Regions from separate parts of the Enterobacter sp. H2G27 genome, predicted to be linked through region 1. Evidence: predicted binding sites of a transcription regulator. Region 1 holds the regulator's gene; each other region holds the start of a gene.
What was found. The regulator PurR, encoded in region 1, represses purine synthesis genes. The targets are predictions, from matches to a motif close to CANGCAAACGTTTGCNTG.

Region 1 (7,829 bases):
CGACCTAACAGTTCACTGACGATCCGGGACCAGTTATCGTCCGGAACGCTGACTTCTTCTATACACGATGAACTCATAGCTTCTCCATCACCCTACTGTGATCAGAACCTTAAAACAGCGTAGACGCTTTTTTTGGTTTGTGAGAAATCTCACGGTAAATACCGCGAGGCTAGTATCCGACGTAGAACAGAGGAAGGGAGATAACCCTTGCCGAAATGCCTTCCATGGTAAAACGGGAGCACTCCGGCTCCCGTTAACACTTAATATTTATCGTATTTAATCGAACCAAATTTAGTATAGGCTTCAAAATTTGGTGATTCAATAGAAAATTGTTAGCAACCTAATCACTGAAATATAACATGATTTCTGGCGCAATCAGGCATGCGAGGTTTCCACCTGAGCACCGTTATCCTGCTCACGCTGCGCGGAGGCCTGCATGCGATAGCCCAATACCGCCAGCGCTACGGTGAACAGCATCACGCTGGTGGTGGTCAAAAGCGGCGTAGCAATCAGCGCCGAGACCACCAGGCTTGCCAGGAAGCACAAACCCAGCTGCAGGGTGTTCTGCAGCGCGGCGGCGCGGCCTGTTGCCTGCGGGAATGGACGCAGCGCCTGCGCCACAACGATAGGGTAAATCGCCCCGTTCGCAATGGCCATCACGCAGAACGGGATCAAAATTTCGGCCAGACCGGCACCCGGAATAAAGCCAACGGCCCAGGTCCCGATGACGCTCAGCGCATACAGCACCAGCAGCCACGGCAGCATCTGCTGGCCTTCCCATTTTTGCAGCGCCGCGCGACAGCCGTACCCGCCCACAAGGAACGCGATTGTCTGCGGAACATAGCTCAGGCCGATGGCTGCCGGGCTGTAGCCCATATCGTGCAGAATGAACGGCGAGCCGGTGAGCCATGCGAAGAAGCTTGCCGAGCAGGCGGCATAGATCAGGACATTCCCGCGATACGCTTTGGCGCTCAACAGTGAGGTGAAGGTAATCGGCTTCGCGTCGGCATGCGCCTCTTTTTTATGCGCAGGCTTGAGGGCAAACGCCGGCAGCATCAGCACCAGCGTGATGGCAAACAGCGTGGCAAAAATGGCCTGCCAGTCAAAGTGCGCGAGGATCCAGCTGCCCAGCAGCGGAGCCAGGGCAGGGGAGAGGCCCACCAGCGGCATAATGGTGGCGAAAATACGGTTTGTGCGGTTAGCCGGGTAGTAGTCGGTCACCAGCGCCTGCCAGGTCACGGCCGCGGCACAGACGCCCACGGCCTGAACGAAGCGCAGCACCAGCAGCCAGGTGGCGTCGCGTACCCATAACATCCCCAGGCAGCCCACGGCAAAAATGGCCAGACCCAGCAGCAGTACCGGTTTACGACCAAAGCGATCCGAGAGCGGTCCCCAGAGCAGCTGTGCAAAAGCAAAACCGGCGAGGAACAAACTCAGGCTGGCACTGATGGCGGCAGCGGGGGTTTGCAAATCTTCCTGCATCGCGGCAAAAGCCGGCAGGTACATATCGGTGGCCAAAAAGCCCAGCACGCTTAAGCCGCCGAGCCAGACTAAAAAACCGTTCCTGGGTTGCATTATTTTATTCTCCTGAGGAGGCAGGTATACATTGGCGCTGAGTGTAGGGAGTGCAAAGCCGCTTGTGAAACGCTAATATTTGGCGGGTGCATTCAAATTTTTTGCAGGCAGAAAATGTGGTCAGATTATTCTCTTGAAGTGGTCGATGCTGTCGCGCGTAACGGCAGCTTCAGCGGTGCGGCGCAGGAGCTGCACCGCGTCCCTTCGGCCATCAGCTACACGGTGCGTCAACTGGAGGAGTGGCTGGCGGTTCCGCTGTTTGAGCGGCGGCATCGTGACGTGGAATTGACGCCCGCCGGGGCGTGGTTTTTGAAGGAAGGGCGTTCTGTTATCAAAAAAATGCAGATCACCCGCGAACAGTGCCAGCAGATCGCCAACGGCTGGCGGGGACATCTTTCCATCGCGGTGGATAACATCGTGAAGCCGGAACGCACCCGACAGATGATTGTCGATTTCTATCGTCATTTCTCTGACGTTGAGCTGCGGGTCTCGCAGGAGGTGTTCAACGGGGTGTGGGATGCGCTGGCGGACGGCAGGGCGGAGATGGCGATTGGCGCGACGCAGGCGATCCCGGTCGGGGGACGTTACGCCTTTCGCGACATGGGGATGCTGAGCTGGAAATGCGTGGTGGCCAGCGATCATCCTCTGGCAGCGATGGACGGGCCGCTTAGCGACGATACGCTGCGCAACTGGCCCTCGCTGGTGCTGGAGGATACGTCCCGTTCATTGCCCAAGCGTATCACCTGGCTTCTGGACAACCAGCGGCGGGTGGTGGCTCCGGACTGGGAATCGTCGGCGACGTGCCTCAGTGCCGGACTGTGCGTCGCGATGGTGCCCGTTCATTTTGCGCGTCCGCGCATCGATACCGGCGAATGGGTTGAACTGACGCTGGAAAATCCGTTCCCGGACGCGGCCTGCTGCCTGACCTGGCAACAAAATGATGTCTCGCCCGCCATGGCCTGGCTGCTGGATTATCTGGGGGACAGCGAAACGCTGAACCGGGAATGGTTACGGGAGCCAGCGTAGCTGGCCCCGTAAAGGGATTAACGACGGTAGTCGCGGAACGGACCGTCCGCAACGGAACGGCGTTCAATCAGGCGCGGGTGAACTTCAATGGACTGCGACTCTTCGCGCTTGTTGACGATCCTGTCGAGCAGCATATTGAAGGCCGTTTCGCCCAGCGAATCTTTCGGCTGGTGAATGGTGGTCAGCGCTGGGGTGAAGAAGCGCGCGTTACGCACGTTGTCATACCCGATCACGGAAATATCCTGCGGTACGCGCAGACCCAGCTCATCGGCGGCGCAGAGCGCGCCCATGGCCATGATGTCACCCCCGCAGAAAACGGCGGTCGGACGGTGCGGCTGGGAAACGATCTGCTGCATCGCGCGGTAGCCTGATTCCGGCTCAAAGTCGCCCTGCACGATCCAGTTTTCCGGCACGTTGATCAGCGCTTCTTCCATCGCTTTCATAAAACCGGCAAGACGGCCCGCCCCGGTGTTGCGCTCCAGCGGACCCGGGATCACGCCAATCTCGCGGTGACCGCGTTCGATCAAATAACGACCGGCCATATAGCCGCCTTCAAAAGCGTTATCGATAACGGAATCGGTGAAGTCTGCGCGCGCTTCGCCCCAGTCCATCACCACCATCGGAATATGGCGATACTCTTCCAGCATCGACAGCACTGACTCCGGATACTCGGAGCACATTACCAGCAGGCCATCAACGCGCTTTTGCGCCATCATCGACAGGTAGGCACGCTGTTTTTCAATGCTGTTCCACGCGTTGCCCAGAATCAGGGTATAGCCTTTCTGGAAGCAGTTCTTTTCGACCGCTTCAATGATCTCGGCAAAATAGGCCGCTTCACTGCTGGTTGCCAGCAATCCAATGGATTTGGTGTGATTAACCTTGAGGCTACGCGCAACCGCACTTGGCGAATAGTGCAGCTCTTTGATCGCTGCCCAGACGGCGTTGCGCGTCTCTTCCGCCACAAAGCGGGTTTTGTTAATTACATGTGATACGGTTGTGGTGGAAACGTTTGCGCGTTTTGCTACGTCTTTAATTGTTGCCATTAAATGTCACTCCAGACCATATCCTAAGCTCCTGAAAAACTTGAAGGTAAACGTTTGCCTTCTCTCACCCTTATCTCGCAATGTTGAATTGCGGCACGCCGGGAAAACGACACGGGACGTCAGGAGGGGGTCAATGGCCGGTACGCTAATAAATTTAGCGTGGAATTTTGTCCTATCTTGATGAAAAGGGGAAGAGGTAAAGTGGTTATCAGTATAAATCCAGGAAGATTTTTGACGTAATCTGTGCAAAAATGAGCAAGCTCACTTTTCGTGTGGGGATTAAAAGGAGAAAAATTGATGAGTTCCGATCTTAAGTTTTCGCTGTTCACCACCGTTGTTGTGCTGGCTCTGATTGTTGTGGCCGGTCTGACGGCTGCGCTGCACTGATTTACGCGGAGGGAGAGCCTTCTCCCTCCCGACTCCCCGGATTGTTACTTCTCTGGCAAAAATCTTTTGCCATTTTGTTAACTTCTCATTTTTTGTGATTGATGTCATGCTTTCCGCTTCTTTGTTCTGTGTCACCACGTGACACGGCATCCGGAGTTGACGCATGAAAATCAATTTTCCCCTGCTGGCCCTGGCGATTGGCGCTTTTGGGATTGGCACCACTGAATTCTCCCCGATGGGGTTACTGCCCGTCATCGCCCGCGGCGTGGACGTCTCGATCCCCGCGGCAGGCATGTTGATCAGCGCCTACGCTATCGGCGTGATGGTGGGGGCGCCGCTGATGACGCTTCTCCTTTCGCACCGCGCGCGCCGCAATGCGCTGATTTTCCTGATGGCGATTTTCACCCTCGGCAACGTGCTATCGGCCATTTCGCCGGACTACACCACGCTGATGCTGTCGCGTATTCTGACCAGCCTTAACCACGGCGCGTTCTTTGGGCTGGGATCGGTCGTTGCTGCCAGCGTGGTGCCAAAACACAAGCAGGCGAGCGCCGTGGCCACCATGTTTATGGGTCTGACCATCGCTAACATCGGCGGTGTTCCTGCTGCAACCTGGCTGGGAGAAGCGATCGGCTGGCGTATGTCTTTCCTGGCGACGGCCGGGCTGGGCGTGGTCGCGATGGTGGCATTGTTCTTCTCCCTGCCGAAAGGCAGCGCCGGAGAACGTCCGGAAGTGCGTAAGGAGCTGTCGGTGCTGGTGCGCCCGCAGGTGCTTTCCGCACTGCTTACCACCGTTCTCGGGGCAGGGGCGATGTTTACCCTCTATACCTATATTTCACCGGTACTGCACGATATCACCCACGCAACGCCTCTCTTTGTGACCGCGATGCTGGTGCTGATTGGCGTGGGCTTCTCGATTGGTAACTATCTCGGCGGGAAATTTGCCGACCGTTCCGTGAGCGGGACGCTGAAGGGCTTCTTAACCCTGCTGATTGTCATCATGATCGCCATTCCGTGGCTGGCGCGTAACGAGTTTGGCGCCGCGATGGCGATGGTCGTCTGGGGTGCAGCAACGTTCGCCGTGGTGCCACCGCTGCAGATGCGCGTGATGCGTGTTGCGCATGAAGCGCCGGGCCTCTCATCCTCGGTCAATATCGGTGCCTTTAACCTGGGCAATGCGCTCGGTGCGGCGGCCGGTGGGGCCGTTATTTCAGGTGGTCTGGGATACAGCTTTGTGCCGGTGATGGGGGCAATCATTGCCGCGCTCGGCCTGCTGTTGGTGATGATGTCGGGTCGTAAACAGCCAGAAGCAGCCTGCGCTGCGGAATAAACCAAAAACGCAGAAGGGCGAACCCTTCTGCGTGTCTTTTACGCGGCGAAGTTCTTCGCCACAAAGTCCCAGTTAACCAGTGCCCAGAAGTGTTCCAGGTAGTTCGGGCGCGCGTTACGGTAATCGATGTAGTAAGCGTGTTCCCATACGTCCACGGTCATCAGCGGCTTCGCGCTGGTGGTCAGCGGGGTGCCCGCGTTAGAGGTGGATACGATAGCCAGTTTGCCATCCGCCTCTTTAACCAGCCACGTCCAGCCTGAACCGAAGTTCTTGATGGCGGCATCGGTGAATTTCGCCTTGAAGTCCGCGAAGCTGCCAAAGGCGGCGTTGATGGCGGTAGCCAGTTCACCGGCAGGTTCACCGCCGGCATTCGGCGCCAGGCAGTGCCAGTAGAAGGTATGGTTCCACACCTGAGCGGCGTTGTTGAATACGCCACCTTCTGAGCTGCGGACGATCTCTTCCAGCGTTTTGCCTTCAAAATCGGTGCCCTTGATCAGGTTGTTCAGGTTGGTGACGTAAGTCTGGTGATGTTTGCCGTAGTGATATTCCAGGGTTTCCGCAGAAATGTGCGGTGCCAGGGCGTCTTTTGCATACGGTAGTGCAGGTAATTCGAACGACATTGCTTCTCTCCTTATTGTATTTTGCGTTGCCAATAACCACACAGACAACAAGGACAGGATAGCAAATTGAAAGGGTATGCAAAAGAGGAACTTACCCTGCCAAGGGTGTGGCAGGGCAGGGGTTAGCGAATGGTTTTCGGCGTCATCACGCGGCGTGCGCCGACGTAGTGGCGTACCCAGTAGTCTTCACTGAGAGAGGTGATCTGAATATCCTGACCGCTACGTGGAGACTGGATGAATTTTCCGTTGCCGACATAGACGCCAACGTGGTCAGCCGTCCCGCGGCCCTGGGTGCGGAAGAACACCAGATCGCCATTTTCCAGCTCACCGCGGTCAACCGGTGAGGCATCGCGCAGGTGGTACATTTCGTTGGCGGTGCGCGGAATGCGGAACTTGACCAGATCTTTATAGGCGTAATAGACGAGGCCGCTGCAGTCAAAACCGGTACGCGGCGAAGTCCCACCCCAGTGATAAGGTTTACCAATCTGCCCCATCAGTTTATTCATTGCGGTTTTTTGCGCTTTCTGTACGCGCACTTTATGCACTTCCGCAATTTTGGTGACCTTCGTGCATTTCGCCTTATGGCCTTTACGCGTGATGCATTTTTCAGTAACGAGGTTAGCGGCGGTTTGCGAAGCTTTACTTTTGGCAGAGTGGGCAGTGCGGGAAGGTTTTGTTTTCGTTTTGCTGGAAGCGGTCTGTTTCGTCTGAGCCGGTGTTTTTTTCTTGTCGTTCTTAGCGGTGGTTTTTTTCTTACGTTCTGTGGCTTTCACCAGATGGTTTTTTTGTACAGCAGAATGCCGCGCCTGCTGAGAGGCGTTTGCCACTGGCGTGAAAGTGAGTGAAGTAAACAGTAAAGCACAGAGCGTGATCGAGATTTTATTTATCCGCGCCACTGGGCAGTCCCCTGATAAATGCAGGTCATCAATAATACCCGCGTGTGATTTACAAAGCCCGTCGATTCTAATCTATAAAAAGCCAGAAAGTTAATAGCATTTTTCAATCTACAATCGTGTTTCGTTAGCAAGTGCAAAAAAATTCATCGTTCTGTCGCACATTTGCCCGCTCCCTAAGCAAAACCCTGAATGCGGCAGGGGTAAACACCATTTGCAATGCAACTTTTCGTGACTCGGGGTAGAATGTATAAACGTGACAAAAATGTTATTTTCCGATGCCAGTCTGAACCGCTACAATGTCAGACGAATGCCGTAACAGAAGTTAAAGGAAGCAAGACATGAGCACCACTATTGAAAAAATCCAGCGCCAGATCGCTGAAAACCCGATTCTGCTGTATATGAAAGGTTCTCCGAAGCTGCCAAGCTGCGGCTTCTCCGCACAAGCGGTTCAGGCGCTGTCAGCCTGTGGTGAGCGTTTTGCTTACGTTGATATCCTGCAGAATCCGGACATCCGCGCTGAGCTGCCTAAGTACGCTAACTGGCCGACTTTCCCACAGCTGTGGGTTGACGGCGAACTGGTTGGCGGCTGCGATATCCTGATTGAAATGTATCAGCGCGGCGAACTGCAGCAGCTGATCAAAGAGACGGCGGCGAAGTACAAAACGGAAGAGCGGGACGCAGAGTAATTTTCTGCGCAAATAAAAAAGCGACCAGATAAGGTCGCTTTTTTTTTATTCTTCGCTGTCACCCATCGGCAGCGGCCAGCCGCCAAGACGCTTCCAGCGGTTGACGATCTCACAGAACAGCTCTGCGGTGCGCTCCGTATCGTATAGAGCGGAGTGCGCCTGCGTTCCGTCGAACGGAATGCCAGCCGTAATGCAGGCTTTAGATAACACCGTTTGTCCCAGCGCCAGGCCGCTCAATGCGGCGGTGTCGAAGGTGACAAAAGGGT
Region 2 (7,829 bases), 1.4 Mb from region 1:
AGGTCGCGATGATGAGCCGCCTGCAAAAGGCGCTTGATAACGACGAATTCACCCTGCTGGTTCAACCCGTTCGCGGCATGCGTGGCGATTGCTATCACGAAGTCCTGCTCCGGATGTCGGATATAAACGGGCTATTGATCTCCCCCGACCAGTTCCTGCCCGTCGCGCAGGAGTTTGGTCTCTCTTCCCGGGTAGATTTGTGGGTGCTGGAGCACACCCTGCGCTTTCTCGCCGCGCATCGCGAAAGACTGCCCGGCCAGCGCTTTGCCATTAATCTGGCCCCGTCGACCGTGTGTCGGGTGCAGTTTCCGCTTGAGGTGAGCCGCCTGCTGGCGAAATACGCCATTGAGCCGTGGCAGCTAATCTTTGAAGTGACGGAGTGCAGCACCTTTTGCAATGCGGAGCAGGCGCAACACATCCTCCGGCAGCTGCAGAAAATGGGGGTACGTATTGCGATTGATGATTTTGGCACCGGCTATGCGAGCTATGCGCGGCTGAAAAGCGTGGACGCGGATATTCTCAAGATTGACGGCAGCTTTATTCGTAATATCGTCAACAACAGCCTGGATTATCAGATTGTGGCGTCTATCTGCCATCTTGCGCGCATGAAGAAAATGCTGGTGGTGGCGGAGTATGTTGAAAGCGAAGAGATACGTAGCGCGGTTCACGCGCTAGGCATCGATTATGTGCAGGGTTATCTGATTGGCAGACCGGCACCGCTTGAGTCACTGCTGGAAGCAGAGGCGTCCACCGCGGACGCCTGAGCCGTTACGCGGCGACGTCGGCGCTCTCTTCTTCAATTTTAAGCAGCCAGCCGGTGACGGCTTCCCAGTACTGCTGCTCTTTTTCCAGGTCCAGCAGGACCAGCGCGTTCTGGCTGAACCAGTCGTGCGGGAAGCTCAGCGTCCAGTGATGGTCGTCGGTTTTAAGCTTCAGCGTGGGCGGCGTGGTGGTGGCCTGGCGCTGGTTATTGAGCAGTACGCCCAGACGCAGCAGCTGTATAAGCGGCAGGAACTGTTTTTTCTTGAACAGCGTAAAGCGCGGCAGGTCGTCGAGCTTGATGGCTTTGCGGTGATAACGCACCAGGGTCGCCATCATGGTTTGCTGCTCCTGGTTGAAGCCAGGCAGATCGCTGTTTTGCAGAATATAGGCCGAATGGCGGTGCATCCCGCTGTGGTTGATGTTCAGCCCCACCTCGTGCAGCATCGCGGCCCATTTCAACAGCGCGGCAAGCTGCGGGTGCGCGAGCTTCGGATTCTGCTCCTGCCACTGTTCGTACATCTGTACCGTGGTGTCCAGCACGCGCTTCGCCTGTTCACGGTCGATGTTGTACTGGTTGGCCAGGCTTTGCGCGGTGCGGCTGCGAATATCCTGATGGCGGAAGCGGCCTTCCATCTCATACAGCACGCCTTCACGCAGCGCGCCGTCCGACAGACGCAGCTCTTTTATGGCGAGGGCATCAAACACGCCGCAGAGAATAGCAAGCCCCGGCACGAATACCGCTTTACGCTCGTCGGAAAGACCCGGCAGGCTTAAGGCGTCAAAACTTTTATGCTTCAGCACTTCTTCGGTCAGCAACGTCAGGCGTTCGGGCGTGATAAACCCGTCTTTTTCACCCATCGCCAGCAGCACTTCATGCGCCGCCTTGATGGTGCCCGACGCGCCCAGCGCCACGTTCCAGCCCTGAATACGGTACTGCCAGGCCAGGTTTTCCAGCTTCTGGACAGCCGCCATACGCGCGCGCTGGAAGTTCTCGCGGGTGATGGTGCCGCCCGGGAAATACATCTGCGCGAAGCTGACGCAGCCCATACGGCGGCTTTCCACCAGGCGCGGCTCAAAGTCTTCGCCGATCACCAGCTCCGTTGAGCCACCGCCGATATCGATAACCAGCTTGCGGCCTTTTTCCGGCTGGGTGTGCTCAACGCCCATGAAGATCAGACGCGCTTCCTCGTTGCCGGAGATGATCTCAATCGGGTAGGGGATCACCTTTTCGGCCCGCTTGAGAAACTCAGGTGCGTTCAGGGCCTGGCGCAGGGTGTGGGTACCCACGATGCACACGCTGGAGGGCGAGAAGCCCTGCAGGCGCTCAGCAAACAGCGACAGGCAGTTTAACCCGCGCTCCATCGCCTCTTCGCTGAGCATGCTGCGTTCATCAAGACCATCCGCCAGGTGTACGCGCTGCTTCAGACGACCGATGATCTGCAACGCGCCATCCACCTCACGGGCGATGACCATGTGGAAACTGTTAGAGCCAAGATCGACCGCGGCGAATTCCTGCGGGCGTGGGGTCTTATCATTTATCGGCATAGGTTAATCGGGTTGCTCGAGTGATTTGATATAGTCGTAAATCGCCAGTTGCGACCGCACTTTACGGCGGTTGCCGCGCGGTACATAGCGGTTACTGAGTTCTTTGTCGATATAGCGTGCTTTCACGGTATCGCTGAACAGAATCTCGATGATGTCGAGGATCTGCTGCTTCAGGCGCGGATCCAGCAGCGGTGCCGCGACTTCAATTCGGTAGTCAATATTGCGCGTCATCCAGTCTGCCGAAGAGAGATAGACCTGCTTATCACCCGCATTATCGAAAATATAGACCCGATCGTGCTCCAGGTAGCGGTCAACAATGCTGATCACGCGAATATTGTCGCTGATGCCTTCCAGTTCCGGGATCAGCGAGCACATGCCGCGGATCAGAAGATTAACCGGTACGCCGGAGCTGGACGCCGCATACAGCCTGTCCACCAGCCCTTTATCGACCAGGTTGTTAAGCTTCAGCGTGATGCCGGACGACAGCCCTTTCTGGGCATTGGCGATCTCTTTATCGATCATATCGTACAGCAGACGGCGCGAGTTCTGCGGCGAGACCAGCAGATAGTCGAAGCTCACCGGACGGTACGGGTTTTCGATAAAGTTAAAGACCCGGCGCACTTCATTAGTGATGCGGGCATCGGCAGTTAAGAGCGAGTAGTCGGTATAAATTCGCGCGGTTTTCTCGTTAAAGTTCCCGGTACCGATGTGGGCATAACGCACCACCTCATCGCCCTCTTTACGAGAGATGAGGAACAGCTTGGCGTGAATTTTCAGCCCTGGCGCGGAGAAAATGACGTGCACACCGGCTTCCGTCAGACGACGCGCCCAGTGAATGTTCGCCTCTTCGTCGAAGCGCGCCTGCAGCTCAACCACCACGGTGACTTTTTTGGCGTTGTGCGCCGCGTGGATCATCGCATCGATGATGCGGGAATCTTTTGCCACGCGGTAGATGTTGATTTTGATCGCCAGCACGCTCGGGTCGAACGAGGCCTGACGCAGCAGTTCCAGCACGTGCTCGAAGGTGTGGTACGGATAGTAGAGCAGGACATCGCGTTCGCGGATGGCGTCGAATCCGTTGCGGAATTTATCGAACCAGAGATGGCGCAGGCGCGGCAGCGGCTTGTTCACCAGGTTGGCTTTGCCGACGTTCGGGAAGCCAATAAAATCTTTAAAGTTGTGGTAACGACCACCCGGAACGATGGAGTCATAGCGCGAAATGGTCAGTTTCTCACGCAGCATCTCCACCATGGCGTCCGGCATATCGCGCTGATAGACGAAGCGCACCGGTTCAGCCGTCAGGCGCTGTTTCAGGCTGGATGACATCAGCTCCATCAGGCTGGCTTCCATCTCGTGCACCAGGTCATATTCGGCGTCACGAGTCATTTTCATCGAGTAGGCGTTTAACGCATCGTAATCGAAGAAGCCTTTGAAGATGTCGTCCAGACAGTAGCGCAGGATGTTATCCAGCAGGATCATTGGTTTGCGTCTGCGCGGGGTTTCCGGCGGCAGGTTCACAAAGCGCGGCACCTTGTCGGATGGGATCTCCAGCAGCGCGTAACGGATAGATTCACCGCGAATAATTTCCACCGCAAGGTAGGTGTAGTCATCTTTCAAAAACTGCACCAGATCGGTTTCGCGGTTGATCAGAATCGGGGTAATGTGCTGGCGCAGATAGTGTTTGAAGTAGTGGCGCAGCCAGTTTTGTTGGTTAACGGAAAGCTGGCGTTCGTTAATCAGGAAGATTTGATTGCGCGCCATCTCCAGCAGCAGTTCGTTATACAGGCCGTCAAATTCCTGATCGGCTTTCAGCACGCGGGACTGGATTTTGCCCAGCAGATGCCGCGAGTGCGAGTTTAAGCCCTGTTCTTCGCTGATGATGATGCGTCTTTTCAGCTCGGCAAAGCGAACCTTGTAGAACTCATCCAGGTTGTTCGAATAAATACCCAAAAAACGCATGCGCTCGATCAGCGGGTTACTTTTGTCTGCCGCTTCCTGGAGTACACGTTCGTTGAATGCTAACCAGCTTAGCTCTTTCTCGATATATAACTTTTCCTGACCCATTACAGCTCACACTCCAGTTCAATCACAGGACGTGGTAAATCCGTCTCGTCCTTATTATGGCGAGCATTTCCACGATATGTCCAACAGTGCCAGAAAAGTATGACAGTTATTTTTTTTGTTGGGGAATTTAAAGGGTTGGGGAGGGGATATTCGGGTAATGCATCAGGCAGGTCGGGTAAGCGCAGAAGCGCCACCCGACATAATAAACTACTCTTCCGCCGCATGACCTTGCAGAGGTAACTTAACGCCGTCCAGCCAGGCAGCGCCGTCGCGCATCTCGAGACGTCCGTCGACAAACCAGCTTACCACCAGCGGGTAAATGGCGTGTTCCTGGGTCTGCACGCGTTCGGTCACGTCTTCTTCGCTATCGCCGTCAAAGACCGGGACTTTCGCCTGCAGGATAACCGGACCGCCGTCCAGCTCGTCGGTAACGAAATGCACGGAGGTGCCGTGCTCCTCATCGCCATTTTCCAGAACCTGACGATGGGTATGCAGGCCGGGATATTTCGGCAGAAGAGAAGGGTGGATATTCAGCAGACGTCCGGCGAAGTGTTCGACGAAGGCCGGGCTCAGAATACGCATATAGCCTGCCAGCACGACTACGTCCGGCGCGTAGGCATCAATCTCATGCACCAGCTCGCGGTCAAAGGCTTCACGTCCGGCGAACTGGCTGGCTTCCAGCGCGTGCGCGGGAATGTTGGCTTCCCGCGCGCGCTCAAGGCCGAACGCGTCGGCCTTGTTGCTGAATACTGCCCGAATGGTGCCGTTGATTTTCTTCTGCTTGCAGGCGTCTATGATGGCCTGCAAATTGCTTCCGTTGCCGGAAATGAGCACCACGATGTTTTTCATTCAATGACCACACGCTGTTCGGAATCGGAGGCTTTAATCGTACCGATTTTCCACGCGTTTTCACCTTTCTCCGTCAGCAGCTTCACTGCTTTATCCGCTTCGCTCGCTGGCAGGGCGATAACCATGCCCACGCCGCAGTTAAAGGTGCGGTACATTTCGTGAGAGCTCACGTTGCCCGCGGTCTGCAGCCAGTTAAACACGGCTGGCCACTGCCATGAGGATTCGTCGATCACCGCCTGGGTGTTGTCCGGCAGAACGCGCGGAATATTTTCCCAGAAGCCGCCGCCGGTCAGGTGGGCAATGGCGTGAACGTCGACGTTCTCGATAAGCTCGAGCACGTTCTTCACGTAGATACGTGTTGGCGCAAGCAGATGGTCAGCCAGTGGTTTACCGTCAAGCTCGGTGGTCAGCGGATCACAGCCGCTCACTTCGAGGATTTTACGCACCAGGGAGTAGCCGTTAGAGTGCGGGCCGCTGGAGGCCAGCGCGATCAGCACATCGCCATCGGCCACTTTGCTGCCGTCGATAATTTCTGATTTTTCTACTACGCCGACGCAGAAGCCCGCGACGTCATAATCTTCGCCGTGATACATGCCCGGCATTTCTGCGGTTTCGCCACCGACCAGCGCGCAGCCAGACTGCAGACAGCCTTCGGCGATACCGTTGATCACGCTTGCCGCGGTATCCACGTCCAGTTTGCCAGTCGCGTAGTAATCGAGGAAGAACAGCGGCTCTGCGCCCTGAACCACCAGGTCATTCACGCACATCGCGACCAGATCGATACCGATCGTGTCGTGACGTTTTAAATCCATCGCCAGGCGCAGCTTGGTGCCTACACCGTCAGTACCCGAGACCAGAACAGGTTCACGATATTTTTGCGGCAGCGCGCACAGTGCGCCGAATCCACCCAGACCACCCATCACTTCCGGGCGGCGGGTTTTTTTCACCACACCTTTGATTCGGTCAACCAGCGCATTACCTGCGTCAATATCAACACCGGCATCTTTGTAGCTGAGAGAAGTTTTGTTGGTCACGGCTTAAATCCCCACGCGATTGCATAGCTAGTAAGAAAAATCGGCGCAATTCTAACAGTCCAGGCAAACGTTTGCGAGCCTATTCTGGACGTGGAGATCTTTTTTTCTGTGCACCCCGTGAATGCAGCCAAACTTGACTCTGTTCACGAAAATGAAACCGGTTTCTGAGAACTGCTTGCAACGGTTATTCCCTTTGCACATCATCGAACTGAAACCGGTTTCTGTAATTGTTTTTGCAGATAATAACGCAGAATGAGGGAAAGCGAATGTCAGGATTTAAAGCAGATTTTCTGTGGGGTGGGGCCGTTGCGGCGCATCAGCTGGAAGGCGGCTGGAAAGAGGGCGGAAAAGGCGTGAGCGTGGCCGACGTCATGACCGCGGGCGCGCACGGCGTGCCGCGTGAAATCACCAACGGCGTGCTGGAAGGGAAAAATTACCCTAACCATGAAGCCATTGATTTCTACCACCGCTATAAAGAAGACATCAAACTCTTTGCTGAGATGGGGTTCAAATGCTTCCGCACCTCTATTGCCTGGACGCGGATCTTCCCGAAAGGCGACGAGCTTGAGCCTAACGAGGCTGGCCTGAAATTCTATGACAACCTGTTCGACGAATGCCTGAAGTACGGCATCGAACCGGTTATCACCCTGTCTCACTTCGAGATGCCTTTCCATCTGGTCACGGAATACGGCGGCTGGCGCAACCGTAAGCTGATCGACTTCTTCGTTCGTTTTGCAAAAGTGGTATTCCAGCGCTATCAGCATAAAGTGAAGTACTGGATGACCTTCAACGAGATCAACAACCAGGCCAACTTCCACGAAGATTTTGCGCCGTTCACTAACTCCGGGCTGAAGTACGCGCCGGGTGAAGACCGTGAGCCGGTGATGTTCCAGGCGGCGCACTATGAGCTGGTGGCCAGCGCCCTGGCGGTGAAGGCGGGGCGCGAGATTAACCCGTCGCTGCAGATTGGCTGCATGATTGCCATGTGTCCTATCTACCCGCTCACCTGCGCGCCGGACGATATGATGATGGCGATGAATGCCATGCACCGCCGCTACTGGTTCACCGACGTGCACGTGCGCGGCAGGTACCCGCAGCATCTGCTCAACTACTTTGCGCGTCGCGGCTTCACGCTGGATATTACCGAAGAAGATAAAGCCGCGCTGAAGCAGGGCTGCGTCGATTACATCGGCTTCAGCTACTATATGTCCTTCGCCACCAAGGCGACGGCGGATAACCCGCAGCTGGATTACGACGAGAGCAAGAGCCTGGTCACTAACCCGTACGTGCAGAAATCGGACTGGGGCTGGCAGATTGACCCGGTGGGGCTGCGCTACTCCCTCAACTGGTTCTGGGATCACTATCAGCTGCCGCTGTTTATCGTTGAAAACGGCTTTGGCGCGATCGACGTGCAGGAGAGCGACGGCACGGTGAACGACCAGTACCGCATTGACTACCTGTCCGCCCACATCCGCGAGATGAAAAAAGCGGTGGAGGAAGATGGCGTGGATCTGATGGGTTACACCCCGTGGGGCTGTATCGACCTCGTTTCTGCCGGTACGGGCGAAATGAAAA
Region 3 (7,829 bases), 1.2 Mb from region 1:
AGTAGTCGAACTCGATGCCCTGGCCGATACGGTTTGGACCGCCGCCCAGCACCATAATCTTGTCGCGGTCGACTGACGGGTTCGCTTCGCACTCGTCTTCATAGGTGGAGTACATGTACGCGGTGTCGGTCGAGAATTCAGCCGCACAGGTGTCCACGCGCTTGTAGACCGGGTGCAGGTTGTACTGGTCGCGCAGCTTGCGGATTTCTGCTTCACGCACGCCCGCCAGCTTAGCCAGACGCGCGTCTGCGAAGCCTTTACGCTTCAGCACGCGCAGGAAGTCAGCGTCCAGGCCGGTGATGCCCAGCTCGGCAACCTGTTCTTCCAGACGGACCAGCTCTTCAATCTGCACCAGGAACCAGCGGTCGATGTTGGTCAGGTTGAACACGCCGTCCACGGACAGGCCCGCACGGAAGGCATCGGCGATGTACCAGATACGCTCTGCGCCCGCGTCTTTCAGCTCGCGGCGGATTTTAGTCAGCGCTTCCGGGTCGTCCAGGCTCACTTTCGGGTCAAAGCCGGTCGCGCCCACTTCCAGGCCGCGCAGCGCTTTTTGCAGGGATTCCTGCTGGGTGCGGCCAATCGCCATCACTTCACCGACAGATTTCATCTGGGTGGTCAGACGGTCGTTCGCGCCCGCGAATTTCTCGAAGTTGAAGCGAGGAATTTTGGTCACAACGTAGTCGATGGACGGCTCGAAGGACGCAGGCGTGCGGCCACCGGTGATGTCGTTCATCAGCTCGTCGAGGGTGTAACCCACCGCCAGCTTCGCCGCCACTTTCGCAATCGGGAAGCCGGTCGCTTTAGAGGCCAGCGCGGAGGAACGGGACACGCGCGGGTTCATTTCGATAACAATCAGGCGGCCTGTTTTCGGGTTAACCGAGAATTGCACGTTAGAACCGCCGGTTTCCACGCCGATTTCACGCAGTACCGCCATCGAGGCGTTACGCATGATTTGATACTCTTTGTCGGTCAGGGTCTGGGCTGGCGCAACGGTGATGGAGTCACCGGTGTGGATACCCATCGCATCGAAGTTTTCGATGGAGCAGACGATGATACAGTTGTCGTTTTTATCACGCACCACTTCCATCTCGTACTCTTTCCAGCCAATCAGCGACTCGTCAATCAGCAGCTCTTTGGTTGGGGAGAGATCCAGACCGCGCTCACAAATCTCTTCGAACTCTTCACGGTTGTAGGCGATACCGCCGCCGGTGCCGCCCATGGTGAACGATGGACGGATGATGCACGGATAACCCACTTCAGCGGCAACGGCCAGCGCTTCTTCCATATTGTGTGCGATACCGGAGCGCGCGGTGTCGAGGCCGATTTTCTTCATTGCCACGTCGAAGCGGCGACGGTCTTCTGCTTTATCAATGGCGTCGGCGGTCGCACCGATCATGGTCACGCCGAACTCTTCCAGCACGCCCTGACGCTCCAGCTCCAGCGCACAGTTCAGCGCCGTCTGGCCGCCCATGGTTGGCAGCACCGCGTCCGGACGCTCTTTCTCGATGATTTTACGCACCACTTCCCAGTGAATCGGCTCGATGTAGGTTGCATCTGCCATTTCGGGGTCGGTCATGATGGTTGCCGGGTTGGAGTTCACCAGGATAACGCGGTAACCCTCTTCGCGCAGGGCTTTACACGCCTGCGCGCCGGAGTAGTCGAATTCGCAGGCCTGGCCGATCACGATCGGGCCAGCGCCAAGGATCAGGATGCTTTTTATGTCTGTACGTTTTGGCATTGTCTTCTCGGCTCCTGATTATTTAGCTGTCTTACGGTATTGCTCGATAAGTTCGATGAAGTGATCGAACAGCGGCGCGGCGTCGTGTGGCCCCGGGCTGGCTTCAGGGTGGCCCTGGAAGCTGAATGCTGGCTTATCGGTACGGTGGATACCCTGCAGGGTGCCATCGAACAGCGACTTATGGGTCACGCGCAGGTTAGCCGGCATTAAGGCTTCATCGACGGCAAAGCCGTGGTTCTGCGCGGTGATCATCACCGTGTTGTTATCGATGTCTTTCACCGGGTGGTTACCACCGTGGTGGCCGAACTTCATCTTAACGGTGTTCGCACCGCTAGCCAGCGCCAGCAGCTGATGGCCGAGGCAGATGCCGAATACCGGGATGTCGGTTTCCAGGAAGGACTTGATGGCGGCGATGGCGTAATCACACGGCGCCGGGTCGCCAGGACCGTTGGACAGGAAAATACCGTCCGGATTCATCTTCAGCACGTCTTCGGCAGACGTTTGTGCCGGAACCACCGTCAGGCGGCAGCCGCGGTCAACCAGCATGCGCAGGATGTTGCGCTTGGCGCCGAAATCGTAGGCCACCACGTGGAACGGCAGCTCGCTCTCTTTTTTCGCTTCCGGCAGGTCGCCTTCCAGCGTCCAGCTACCCTGAGTCCAGCTGTAGGCTTCAGCAGTAGTCACTTCTTTCGCCAGGTCCATGCCGTTCAGGCCAGGGAAGGCTTTCGCTTTTTCCAGCGCCAGCGTCGCATCGAGGTTATCACCCGCGATGATGCAGCCGTTCTGTGCACCCTTCTCGCGCAGCAAACGCGTTAGCTTACGAGTATCGATATCGGCAATCGCCACGATGTTATGGCGCTTCAGGTAAGAAGAAAGATCTTCGGTATTGCGGAAGTTGCTGGCTATCAGCGGCAGGTCGCGGATGACCAGGCCTTGCGCATGTACCTGAGAGGATTCTTCGTCAGCCGCATTGGTGCCGACATTGCCGATATGAGGATAAGTAAGAGTAACGATTTGGCGAGAATAGGAAGGATCAGTGAGGATTTCTTGATAACCGGTCATTGAAGTATTGAAAACGACTTCCCCAACCGCCGAACCTGTTGCCCCTATGGCCCGACCGATAAACTGGGTTCCGTCTTCCAGAACCAATAGCGCTGACTTAATCAAAACACCCTCCAGAGAATATTCACTCACTTTATTTGCATATTAATTCATAACCGTATCATGAATCAATGCAAATGTGTTGCCAGCGGATTTTTGGCAAACGGCGGCATTCTGGAGATTTGGTGGGTAAAAGTCAACTTAAAACGGATATTTTGTTTAGTGTTTTGCAGCCCTGGTGAGAGTAATGCGGCTTAAGTGACAAAAAGATCAGGTAAATCACCGCGGAAAACGCTTGCGCGCCTGGTTTAATAAAAAATGTCGTGTTGGAGCATGAAAAAGTGGACCGGATGGTCAAAATTTACATTTCAGTAACGTTAAAACGCTACAAGATATATAAATTTAGAGGCTTAATTAAAAATAACACATGAAACAGATAAAATAAAAGGGCAATAAAATATTGCCCTATGCAATCAAACAATTACGACTGCAATAACCACATCACGATGGGTAATAATACTTACAAATTGTTGAGATCGAGCACATCTCGCATATCAAAAAGACCGCTTTTCTTACTTTTAAGCCACAAAGCGGAACGTACGGCGCCGTTGGCGAACGTCATTCGGCTTGAGGCTTTATGCGTAATTTCGACACGTTCGCCAATATCGGCGAACATCGCCGTGTGTTCGCCGACGATGTCACCCGCTCGCACGGTTGCGAAACCGATGGTGCCAGGTACGCGTTCGCCGGTGTAGCCTTCGCGGGTATAGACCGCGCAGTCTTTTAAATCTTTATCAAGTGCATGAGCAATCGCTTCGCCCATCGCCAGCGCCGTGCCAGATGGCGCATCAACCTTGTAACGGTGGTGAGCTTCTACAATCTCGATATCGGTATAATTGCCCATCACCTTCGCGGCCTTCTCCAGCAGCTTCAGCATGACGTTAACGCCCACGCTGAAGTTTGCCGCGAAGACAATCGCAATCTCTTTTGATGCATCCTGGATAGCCTGCTTGCCCGCATCGTCAAAACCGGTGGTGCCGATCACCATCCCCTTGCCGTGTTGACGACAAAACGCCAGATGCGTAAGCGTCCCTTCCGGGCGGGTAAAATCGATGAATACATCGAAGTCCTCTTTTACCGCTTCCAGACTGCTTTGCACGGTAACGCCCGTGTGGCCAGCGCCCGCCAGCTCACCGGCATCGGTCCCCAGAAGCGAAGAACCTTCACGCTCCAGTGCCGCGCCAAGCGCTACGCCATCCATCTGAAGTGCCGCCTGAATAAGCTGACGGCCCATACGTCCACCCGCGCCCGCAATGGCGACACGGATCTGTGCATCATGCATAGTTATTCTCTTACGTTAAAATGATGTAAACCGTTTTCAGATTAACCAGCCTTGAGAAGCACTGCCAACTGAAAACACCGATAATTAGAATTTAACGTGAAACCGACTTAAATATCAGTAAAAGACATGATTTTGTCGTCACGATAAAGTAACGGGTAAAAAAAAGGCCAGCACAGGAGGTGCTGGCCTTTCATCAGAAAAAGGACTATTCAACTTCGCGGGCGTCGATGCGCAGTTCTTTCGGGACTTCGAAAACGATGTTCTCTTCACGTCCTTCCAGCGGCACCGCTTCGCCGCCGCCCAGCTCCTGCAGACGGGAAATGACGTTCTGAACCAGAATATCTGGCGCAGACGCCCCTGCCGTCACGCCGACACAGGCCGCGTCTTTAACCCACGCTTCCTGAATGTCCGACGCGTCATCAATCAGGAAAGCCATTTTCCCCATGCGCTGCGCCAGTTCGGCCAGACGGTTGGAGTTAGATGAGTTTTTGGAGCCGACCACGAGCACCACATCCGCCTTTTCAGCCAGCGCGCGCACCGCTTCCTGACGGTTAGTGGTTGCGTAGCAGATATCATCCTTACGCGGGCCGACGATTTTCGGGAAGCGCTGACGCAGGGCGTCAATCACGTCTGAGGTATCGTCTACGGAGAGCGTCGTCTGGGTCATAAACGACAGACGCGCTTCGTTTTTCACGTTCAGCGTAAGGACATCTTCAGGCGACTCAACCAGATACATCCCCCCTTCCGGGTTGCTGTACTGGCCCATGGTGCCTTCGACTTCCGGATGACCGGCATGGCCAATCAAAATCGACTCTTCACCACGACGGCTGGCGCGCGCCACTTCCATATGCACTTTTGTCACCAGCGGACAGGTAGCATCGAATACGGTCAGATCGCGGCTTTTTGCTTCGTTACGGACCGCCTGCGAGACACCGTGCGCGGAGAAGATCAGGATCGCACCGTCCGGTACTTCGCTGATCTGCTCAATAAAGATTGCGCCGCGCTCGCGCAGGCTATCGACAACATAGCGGTTATGCACCACTTCGTGACGCACATAAATCGGCGCGCCGTAAATCTCCAGCGCGTTTTCAACAATGCTGATAGCGCGGTCTACACCGGCGCAGAAGCCGCGCGGGTTAGCCAACAGGATCTGCATTTCAGGCCTCCAGTGCAGGATCGATTTCCAGCACTTCAACATCAAAATGAACGGTACGCCCGGCAAGCGGATGGTTGAAGTCAACGGTAATAGAGTCACCGTTGATTTCGCGGATCACGCCAGGCATTTCGCTGCCGTCCATAGCGGTAAAGAGCATAATCGCGCCGATTTCCGGTTCACCTGCATCCATAAACTCGCGGCGCGAGAAATACTGGATCAGGTCCGGACTCGGCACGCCAAACGCGGCATCCGGCTCCAGCGAAAAGGCCTTTTTCTCACCCTCTTTCAGACCGAGAAGCTGCTGCTCAAGACCTTCAGACAGGGAGGTATCACCAAGACGAAACAGGGCCGGTTTGCCGTTGTTGCGGGTGGATTCGGCCGTAGAGCCGTCATCCAGCTTCAGCGTGAAGTGAACGAGAACCGCGCTGTTGCTCTGTACGGATTTAGACATGCAAATTGCTCGCTTGTTTTGCCCGGTGGCATTACACCACCGGGCGAGTGTGTTACGCCTGCTCTTTCGCAGCCGGTTTAGGCAAGAAGCCTTCCAGCACGATTAACGCCGCACCGATACAAATTGCCGTATCGGCCAGGTTAAAGGTCGCGAAATGCCAGTCGCCGACGTAGAAGTCAATCATATCGACCACAAAGCCGTGCCACAGGCGGTCAAACAGGTTGCCCAGCGCGCCGCCAATGATCAGCGCGTAGGCGATGTTATTCAGCTTTTGCGTGGCCTTCGAGCGGTACATCAGCACCGCCAGGATCACGCAGATACCGAGAGCGATACCTGCAAAGAACCAGCGCTGCCAGCCACCGCTGTCGGCAAGGAAACTAAAGGCTGCGCCGTAGTTACGCGCGTAGTGCAGGTTAAGCGACGGGAACAGCGGGACCGTCTCGCCCAGAGCAAAATTCTGGAGGATCAGGAATTTGCTGCCCAGATCGATAATCAGCACCACCACAACCAGCCACAGCCAGCGCAGTCCTGTTGAACAGAGAGTTTTACTCATCAGGCAAACTTACGTTTTTCGCCGTCACCGGCGACGTTGCTTACACAGCGTCCGCAGATGTCTGCGTGTTCCGCCACCTGACCGACATCGGTAGTGTAATGCCAGCAACGCGGGCATTTCTCACCGTCGGCTTTGCTCAGCGCGACTTTCAGTCCTTTGAGCAGTTCGCTCTGCTGAGCATCAGCAGAAGCCTCGGCATAATCCGCAACTTTCGCACCGGAGGTCAACAGGACAAATCGTAATTCATCGCCCAGCGCGATCAGCTTCGCCGCCAGCTCCGGTTCAGCGTACAGCGTGACTGCCGCTTCCAGAGAGCCGCCGACTTTCTTGTCTGCACGCGCCTGCTCGATAACCTTGTTCACTTCGCCACGCACCTTCAGCAGCTCGTCCCAGAAGGCATCGTTCATCGCTTCGGTGCTGGAGAGATCGAACAGACCTTCGTACCACTCACCCGTGAAGACATACTTCTCACGGTCGCCAGGCAGATAGCCCCAGATTTCATCCGCGGTGAAGGACATGATCGGCGCCATCCAGCGTACCAGCGCTTCTGCGATGTGGAACAGCGCGGTCTGGCAGCTACGACGCGCCACGCTGTCCGCTTTCGCGGTGTACTGGCGGTCTTTGATGATGTCGAGGTAGAACGAGCCCATCTCGATGGAGCAGAAGCGCATCAGGCGCTGCACCACTTCGTGGAAGTCGTAAGACTCATAGGCTTTCAGGATATCGTCCTGCGCCGCTTTCGCGCAGCCTACCGCCCAGCGGTCCAGCACCACCATCTCTTCCGGTTTAACCATGTCTTTTGCCGGATCGAACCCGTTCAGGTTCGCCAGCAGGAAGCGCGCGGTGTTACGGATACGACGATAGCTGTCGGCAGCACGCTTCAGGATCTCGTCAGACACCGCCATTTCGCCGGTGTAGTCGGTCGACGCCACCCACAGACGCAGGATGTCTGCGCCCAGTTTGTTCATCACATCCTGCGGAGAAACGGTGTTACCGATAGATTTGGACATCTTACGGCCCTGACCATCCACGGTGAAGCCGTGAGTCAGTACCTGACGGTAAGGCGCTTTACCCTTCATGGCGGTGGAGATCATCAGAGATGACATGAACCAGCCGCGGTGTTGGTCCGACCCTTCCAGATACATATCGGCAGCGTGACCGGCGAATTCCGGACGCACGTCAACCACGGAGGAGTGGGTCGACCCGGAGTCGAACCACACGTCCAGGGTATCCGGCACTTTCTCGTAGTTATCTGCATCAGCGCCCAAGATGTCGCGGGCGTCGAGATCCCACCAAGCCTGAATGCCGTCAACTTCGACGCGCTTCGCCACTTCTTCCATCAGTTCCAGGGTATTTGGGTGCAGTTCCTGCGTCTCTTTGTGCACGAACAGAGACATCGGTACACCCCAGGTACGCTGACGGGAGATACACCAGTCAGGACGGTTAGCTACCATGGATTCGATACGCGCCTGGCCCCAGTCAGGG

Region 2: a site for PurR is predicted at 6,315-6,332, ahead of purM (phosphoribosylformylglycinamidine cyclo-ligase). Genes of this name have one in related genera too.
Region 3: a site for PurR is predicted at 3,127-3,144, ahead of carA (glutamine-hydrolyzing carbamoyl-phosphate synthase small subunit). Genes of this name have one in related genera too.

What each region holds. Positions count from the first base shown of each region.
Region 1 covers NZ_JBSVSI010000001.1:1,631,484-1,639,312, forward strand. The annotation lists gene cfa (cyclopropane fatty acyl phospholipid synthase) at 1-77, opposite strand, end outside; gene punC (purine nucleoside transporter PunC) at 376-1,575, opposite strand; gene punR (DNA-binding transcriptional activator PunR) at 1,690-2,601, shown strand; gene purR (HTH-type transcriptional repressor PurR) at 2,619-3,644, opposite strand; gene cydH (cytochrome bd-I oxidase subunit CydH) at 3,942-4,031, shown strand; gene ACW9E7_RS07780 (MFS transporter) at 4,195-5,361, shown strand; gene sodB (superoxide dismutase [Fe]) at 5,400-5,981, opposite strand; gene ACW9E7_RS07790 (C40 family peptidase) at 6,104-6,877, opposite strand; gene grxD (monothiol glutaredoxin 4) at 7,216-7,563, shown strand; gene rnt (ribonuclease T) at 7,609-7,829, opposite strand, start outside.
Region 2 covers NZ_JBSVSI010000001.1:3,056,215-3,064,043, reverse strand. The annotation lists gene ACW9E7_RS14440 (EAL domain-containing protein) at 1-764, shown strand, start outside; gene ppx (exopolyphosphatase) at 769-2,307, opposite strand; gene ppk1 (polyphosphate kinase 1) at 2,311-4,371, opposite strand; gene purN (phosphoribosylglycinamide formyltransferase) at 4,579-5,220, opposite strand; gene purM (phosphoribosylformylglycinamidine cyclo-ligase) at 5,217-6,254, opposite strand; gene ACW9E7_RS14415 (6-phospho-beta-glucosidase) at 6,521-7,829, shown strand, end outside.
Region 3 covers NZ_JBSVSI010000001.1:451,456-459,284, reverse strand. The annotation lists gene carB (carbamoyl-phosphate synthase large subunit) at 1-1,741, opposite strand, end outside; gene carA (glutamine-hydrolyzing carbamoyl-phosphate synthase small subunit) at 1,760-2,908, opposite strand; gene dapB (4-hydroxy-tetrahydrodipicolinate reductase) at 3,363-4,184, opposite strand; gene ispH (4-hydroxy-3-methylbut-2-enyl diphosphate reductase) at 4,390-5,340, opposite strand; gene fkpB (FKBP-type peptidyl-prolyl cis-trans isomerase) at 5,342-5,791, opposite strand; gene lspA (signal peptidase II) at 5,844-6,344, opposite strand; gene ileS (isoleucine--tRNA ligase) at 6,344-7,829, opposite strand, start outside.